DNA from 3 places in the Novosphingobium sp. BL-52-GroH genome. Region 3 is predicted to be linked to each of the others. Evidence: riboswitches for the same ligand, from Rfam matches in the RefSeq annotation. Region 3 holds a riboswitch; each other region holds the start of a gene.
What was found. A riboswitch is a leader RNA that binds a small molecule or an ion and turns the genes downstream of it on or off. The one in region 3 is predicted to bind cobalamin.
Positions count from the first base shown of each region.

Region 1: another riboswitch for cobalamin. It lies ahead of ACFFDA_RS04425 (CbtB-domain containing protein); the one in region 3 lies ahead of ACFFDA_RS12590 (PepSY-associated TM helix domain-containing protein).
Region 2: another riboswitch for cobalamin. It lies ahead of cobW (cobalamin biosynthesis protein CobW); the one in region 3 lies ahead of ACFFDA_RS12590 (PepSY-associated TM helix domain-containing protein).

Region 1 is NZ_CP171149.1:1,028,000-1,030,258, forward strand. Features, by position in the region: cobalamin riboswitch at 22-276, opposite strand; gene ACFFDA_RS04420 (histidine phosphatase family protein) at 345-932, opposite strand; cobalamin riboswitch at 931-1,076, shown strand; gene ACFFDA_RS04425 (CbtB-domain containing protein) at 1,108-1,335, shown strand; gene ACFFDA_RS04430 (CbtA family protein) at 1,343-2,092, shown strand.
Region 2 is NZ_CP171149.1:1,022,474-1,024,732, forward strand. Features, by position in the region: gene cobN (cobaltochelatase subunit CobN) at 1-55, opposite strand, end outside; gene cobW (cobalamin biosynthesis protein CobW) at 195-1,244, opposite strand; cobalamin riboswitch at 1,445-1,690, opposite strand; gene ACFFDA_RS04410 (PepSY domain-containing protein) at 1,770-2,259, opposite strand, start outside.
Region 3 is NZ_CP171151.1:524,209-526,467, forward strand. Features, by position in the region: gene ACFFDA_RS12585 (TonB-dependent receptor) at 1-48, opposite strand, end outside; gene ACFFDA_RS12590 (PepSY-associated TM helix domain-containing protein) at 105-1,280, opposite strand; cobalamin riboswitch at 1,495-1,738, opposite strand; gene ACFFDA_RS12595 (hypothetical protein) at 1,910-2,259, shown strand, end outside.

The sequences.
Region 1 (2,259 bases), on a different replicon from region 3:
CGGCCACCCCCTGGGCCAAGGCATGAGCGACCAGACGCCGGCAGGTCTCCTGGCTCGCGGGTCATGGCTTGATGCACGGCCTTCCCAGGCCTCGCATGTCGCAGCGTCCGGCCCAGTGGCTGGCGGCCCGGGTCTTCCCGTCCGCACATGTACATCGCGCTCGCCGCTTACAGTTGCAGGGACAGCCTCGGATTCGAAAGGTCCGCTTGCGCGGATATCCCTCACCGTGTTCCCGTTTTAAGCCTCTTTCGAGGCACCGGCGCGATCATTTCGCCCGGGCTCGCTCGTGTAGCCTGCCCGGACGGAGCGGCGGATATCGACAGTTGCGACAGTTCGCAAGAGGGTCAATCGAGCCCTAGCGACTGCAACCGCCACCTGCCGTTGAAGGACAGCACCGTCCGCGAGAGCGGCGCCACGTCGATGGCGAGAGTGGCGGGAAGGGGAATGTCCAGCGCGTGGGCCAGCGCGGCGCGGATCGGCATCGCATGGGTGATCGCGCAGGACGTTGCCGGCGCCGCGGCTATGGCGTTGAGCCAGCGGCCGATGCGCGCCTGCACTTGCGCCATGGTCTCGCCGTCGGGCGTGCCCTGCACGGGATCGGCAAGCCAGGCAGGCAGAGCGGCCGTGTCTGCTGACGCGATCGCGTCGAAAGACCTGCCGGACCATGTCCCGTGGTCGATGTCTGCCAGCGCGGGATCGATCCGGGCGGCAAGGCCCATGGTGGCGGCAGTTTCCGCAGCTGCGCGGGAGGGCGCGTGCAGCACATCGCCTGCGAATCGCACCGGCAGGACGCACGCCGCCGCGGCGCGTCGGCCAGGCTCGTCGAGCGCGTCGTCGGGGCCGGGAAAACCGCCGCTGCGGCTTAGCGGTGTCGTGGCCGCGCAGAGCAGCAGCAGGGTCGTCGCCAGGGAAACCTCCAAAAGCGTTGCCAACTCGGCATTGACCGGATGGCCGATCGGGCCCTAAGTGGCCGGGACTTTCAGGATGGGGAAGCCGGTGAAAATCCGGCGCGGTCGCGCCACTGTAATCGACGTTCGCCGTCGAGAGCCAGACCTTCACCCTGGAATTTGTATCCCCGGGACGCGAAATCCCCTGAAGGAGCGTGACATGTCCAAGTCTGCAGCCCTGTTCGACGACAGTTTCATTCCCGTACAGGGTGGCACCGCCATCCCGGTCGAGGACATCGCCCCCTGGGCCGTGCTCGGCACGTTGCTGGCGCTCATCTTCCTCTACTTCGTCAGCACCGAGCAGGGCGCCTTCGCGCTGTTCCAGGGCATGTACGTGCACGAGTTCGTCCACGACGGACGCCATCTTCTCGGCTTCCCCTGCCACTGATCCGGCGATGACCAGGGACCTGTTGTGGCGCGGAATGCTGGCCGGCATTCTCGCGGCCCTGCTCGCCACGCTCTTCGCGCGCGCCTTCGCCGAACCGCAGATCGACCTTGCCATCGGTGTCGAGCAATCGCACGCGGCACATCATATGAGCGGGCCAGCGCCCGCTGCCGAGCCGGAGGAGGAACTCGTCAGCCGCTCGACGCAGAAGGGCGCCGGGCTGTTGACCGCCATGGCGCTCTACGGTGCGGCGGTAGGCGGCATCTTCGCGCTGGTCTTCGCCTATGGCTATGGCCGCTTCGGCGCGGCCGGGCCGCGCAGCCTGGCGCTGCTGATGGCGGGGCTGGTGTTCCTGCTGGTGGTCGTCGTGCCGGCCATCAAGTATCCGCAGACGCCGCCCGCGGTGGGTAAGCACGAGACGGTTGGCCTGCGCACGGCGGCCTACTTCGCGATGATCGTCCTCTCGCTGGGCGCGGCGGTGATCGCCGGCAAGGTGCGCGCGGTCCTTGCGGCGCGGTCCGGGCGCGGGTTCGATGCGACGCTGCTGGCGGTCGGCAGCTATTGCGCGATCGTCGGCCTGGGGCAGTTCCTGCTGCCCACCGTGGACGAAGTTCCGGCCGATTTTCCGGCGACGCTGCTGTGGAATTTCCGCGTCGCCTCCATCGGCACGCAATTCCTCCTGTGGGCGACGATCGGCATCGCCTTCGGGCTATGGGCGGAGACCGTGCTCAAGCGACAGGGTGCTTCGCCCGCGCGCTGAAATCCGCTCCCTGTCGGCAGGCCGGTCCGGGCGCGCCCCGGGCCGTGCGGGCAGGAGCGATAATCGCTGGCCTAGGGCTCGATGATCGGTCACCTTGCGCATGCCCATCCTGGCAGGAGTATGCGTGTACCGCTCAACGTTGATCGCCGTCAGTGCAATCGTTTCCG
Region 2 (2,259 bases), on a different replicon from region 3:
CGATCGCCTCGTCGCCATTGGAAATGGTCCCCGGAGTGGCGGACAGCAGGTGCATCAGGCGATGCCTCGCGCGGAGGGGGGCGGCGCGAAGTTCCGTCGTTGCCACGCGACTCTGGATTGCCGCACCCGCTTGGCGGGCTCGCCGACGTTCCGGGCCGCCGCACGCAGGGCCTCGCCAGGACGGTGGGAAAACATCACGCGGCTACAACGCCGAGCACATCCGCCAGCCCAACCTCGATGGCCACGCGGTCCAGACCTTTCTGGCCGATCACCACCAGTTGCGTGCGGCGCGCCTCGCCCGCAAGCCAGGCGCGGTCGTAGAAATGCTGGATGCGCGGGCCGACCGCCTGGACGATCAACCGGCTCGGCTTGCCCGCCACTGCGACCATGCCCTTGATCCGCAGCACGTCATGCTCGGCGATCAGCGCTGCCATCCGTGCCACCAGCGCATCGAGATCGGCGACCTCGCCGCCCTGCGCGACGAAGCTGTCGAAATCGTCGTGGTCGTGGCCGTCCTCGAGCCCGTCGATATGCGACTTGCGGCTGTCGAGGTCGTCCTCGGCCGCCGCAGTGATGCCGAGCAACGCGGCGATGTCGACCGCGCCGTGGTCCGCGCGCACGATCTTCACGCCGGGGCGGGTTTCTGCCGCCACCAGCCTCTCGACGCGGGCTAGTGTCGCCCCATCGACGAGGTCGGTCTTGTTGAGCACGACCATATCGGCGCAGCCCAGTTGCTCCTCGAACAATTCCTCCAGCGGGCTGTCGTGGTCGAGGTTGGGATCGGCCGCGCGGGCTGCAGCCAGCGCGACTTCGTCGGTGGCGAAGCGCCCGGCCGCGACGGCATCCGCGTCGATCAGCGCGACCACCCCGTCGACCGTCGCGCGGGTGCGGATGTCTGGCCATTGGAAGGCCTTCACCAGCGGCTTGGGCAGGGCGAGGCCGGACGTCTCGATGATGATGTGCTCTGGCGGGTTGGGGCGGTCGAGCAGCTTCATCATCGTCGGCAGGAAGTCGTCGGCGACCGTGCAGCAGATGCAGCCGTTGGCCAGCTCGACGATGTCGTCTTCGGGGCACGCGTCGTCGTTGCAGCCCTTGACCAGTTCGCCGTCGACGCCGACGTCGCCGAACTCGTTGATGACGAGGGCGAGGCGGCGACCTTTCGCGTTCTGCAGCAGGTGGCGGATCAGCGTGGTCTTGCCCGCTCCGAGGAAGCCGGTGATGACGGTGGTGGGCACTTTGCTCAATGGTCTTCTCCTCGCGCAGCGACTGGCACGGCGGGGCCTGCCGTCGTTTCGCACGGTGAGGCGCGGTACGACGGTCGGCACGCGCGCTGCGGGCAGGCGCGACAAGCGCCCGCGGCACGCGTGCCGATGCGGCCCCGGCCGCATGACTCGTCGTCGCTCAGACGGAAAATACCGTGCCACGGCCACCCCCTGGGCCAAGGCATGAGCGACCAGACGCCGGCAGGTCTCCTGGCTCGCGGGTCTTCGCTCGATGCACGGCCTTCCCAGGCCCCGCATGACTTAGCGTCCGGCCCAGTGGCTGCTTCCCCCGGCTTGGGGGAAACGATGTACATCGCGCTCGCCGCTTACAGTTGCAGGGACAGCTGCGGAATCGGATGGCTGGCGCCACCCTCACCGCCTTCCCGTTTTAAGCCTCGTATCGAGGCACCGGCGCGATCTTTTCGACAGGTGCGTGAGCGCCTGCCGGGGACCGCATTAGGGCGATTCCTCCGGCCTGCCAATCGGAAGATTCGGGTTCAGAGACACTCAGGCAGAGCTTGCCCGACGCCAGCGCCGGATCATTCTGCGGCGCAGGCGCCGCACGTCGCGCCGGACCTTGCTCAATCCCATCCAGGTCCCCGTCGCGCAGACCAGGGTGACCATGGCGAGGAGGGGCAAGACGACGATGTCCCACAGCGGACGACGCCGCAGGACCGGCAGGTCGAGGCTGTGCAGCCCGTCCTGTAGCCAGCGATGACCGCGTCCGTTGCGGTCGAACGCGCGTATTAGCTGCCCCGAGGTGGCATCGAGGTAGAGCAGCGTGTGTTCGGCATCCGACAGTTGCGCGCGCCAGACGGGCAGCGGGGCAGGGAAGCGGCGGGCGTAGTAATAGGCGTCCTCGTGCGTCAGTCGCTCCAGCCGGGCTACCGGGAGGGTTCTTGTGAGCACCGCGCGCAGTTCGGCCCGCGCGAGCGGGGCTGGGCGTCCGTCGGCGGCGTAGCGCGTGGCGTGCCCTGCACCGTCGATCGCGACGAGG
Region 3 (2,259 bases):
AGACGATGCCGTCGCCAGCACCCGCGCGGACCGAAAATTCCTCGTCATTTGATTCCCCCCGATAACTGATCTCAATAGTGAAGAAGATTGAATGATACAACATATCATTGATTGCGGATGGTGGCCGGCCGGGCGTCGGTATTCAAAACTTTGGCCTGTTTCCGTGTGGCTGCAGCCAGACGTGCGACCTTGCTCCGCCAGCGAAGGAGGCCCGTCACGAACAGGATGGCAGGGACCAAGCCGAGGAGAGCAACAATGACCCGTCCCGCGACGCCGAAGGCTTCGCCGCCATGCAAAGGATAGAGCCACAGCAATATGCCATCACTGATCGAGCCCCGCGGCGCGCGGTAGATCGCGAGCACGCGACCGTCATACTGATCGATCGAGACGCTGCTCTTAGGGAAGCGCCTGCTCGGCTCGCCGGGCTGCCAGAAGCGGACGATATACGCACCCTCGCTCTTGGCAGGCACCCTGATCCAGCGGACCTCGCCATCGGGCACTGCCGTACGGGCGATCGCCAGAGCGCGGTCAATGCCCATTCTGGGTCTGCCACGGGCCGAGCCGGAACTGGTGTCAGAGAGACGGGAGATGGGCGATACCGCCGCCAGCATCGGTCGCACATGCTTGGGCAGGCTCATCGCCACCGCCGTCAGAACGCTGATGAAAAGGAGGAGGAGGCTCGCAAGGCCGATCAGACGATGCGCGTCATAGAGCTTGCGCTGCCCTGTCCCGCTGGCCCGGAAGGAGAGACGGCTCCGCATGGACCGCCCCGATCGCCACCACAGGACACCGCCAAGGGCGAGCAGCACCATAATGGCAATCCCTGCAACGCCCATCACGCTCGCGCCGGTGCGCCCCATCAGCAGATGATAGTGCAGTTCATACAACCAGGTGGAGATGGTCTCCCCCCACTGCACGTCGCGCACGACACGCAGCGTTGCGGGGTCTATCGACACCATGCGCGGGCCATCCTTGCCGGGCAGTCTGCTCGTAATAATGCCGCCGCCGACAGGAAGCTCGATGTTCCAGTCTCCGGGCGCGGATGGAGCGACGTGGGTCAGGGTTCGGTAGACCGCCTCATAGCTCGCGGGCTGGACTCCGGGAGAAAGACGCAACTCGGCCAAGGCCGATCGCTCTATCTGCTGATGAAAGGTGAGATAGCTGCCGGTCAGCCCGCAGATGGTCAGCAGAAGGCCGACGCTGAGGCCAAGCCACAGGTGCAGCAAGGCCGTCGTGGACTGCCGCGCTTTCGCTGATCGCCTTGCCTTGCCCTGTTCCACCCGCACGCCTCCACCTGTCTCCCGCGCATCGAGGGGCGCGACAGCAGCCACAAGTTTCGAACGGTTAGGACCAGTCCCGGTAACGTACCGAAACAGTTACAGCGGAGGATGCCGGGCGCGAGGAGGCGACCGGCGGTTGCCCACCGCTGCGGACCCAGCCGCAACTCGTCGCTCAGACGGAGTACCGTGCCCTGACCATCCCCTGGACCAAAGCAAGAGCGACCACATCGCCGGCAGGTCTCCTGGCTCACGGGTCACAGCTTGATGTACGGCCTTCCCAGGTCTCGCAGGATTTTGCGTCCGACCCAGTGGCTGGCGACAAGGCAATTGCCCGCCGCACATGTACATCGCGCTCGCCGCTTACAGTTGCAGGGACAGCCTTGGCTTAGGGTGGAAGTCCACCCGCACCATGTTCCCTATTAAGCCTCTTTCGAGGCACCGACGCGATCATCGAAACCGGATTTGTCCCCGGCATCGTGTGTGCGCCGATATGCGAATCATTCTGGAACCGCAAGATGATTACGAAAACACCATAGGACATTCTGTCGCATGACTTTCGCCTCCCAGCCGGATAAGGGGCACCTCAATGCCATTTCCGCGCTTTGATCCGCGATCATCGCAGTCTCGCCTTGCTGATGGTGATGCTGGCGTTGTGCGCGAAGTTCGTGGTGCCGCAGGGTTACATGGTCGCATCGACCAGCACGAAATTCCTGACTGTGCAGCTCTGTTTTGACGGTATCGAACACCGCACGACCACCATCGCTATCCAGATGGACAGCAAGAGGCAGCCGGGAGGACACAACAAAGGTAGCTTGCCTGACGGAAAGTGCGCGTTCACCACCCTCGGTATGGGCGCGCTCGGCGGCGCTGATGCGCCATTGCTGGCGATGGCGCTCACCTTCCTTATCTTGCTTGGCTTCATGCCTGCCCGCGCCATGGCGCAGCACCGCTTCTCCTATAGTCGCCCGCCGCTCCGAGG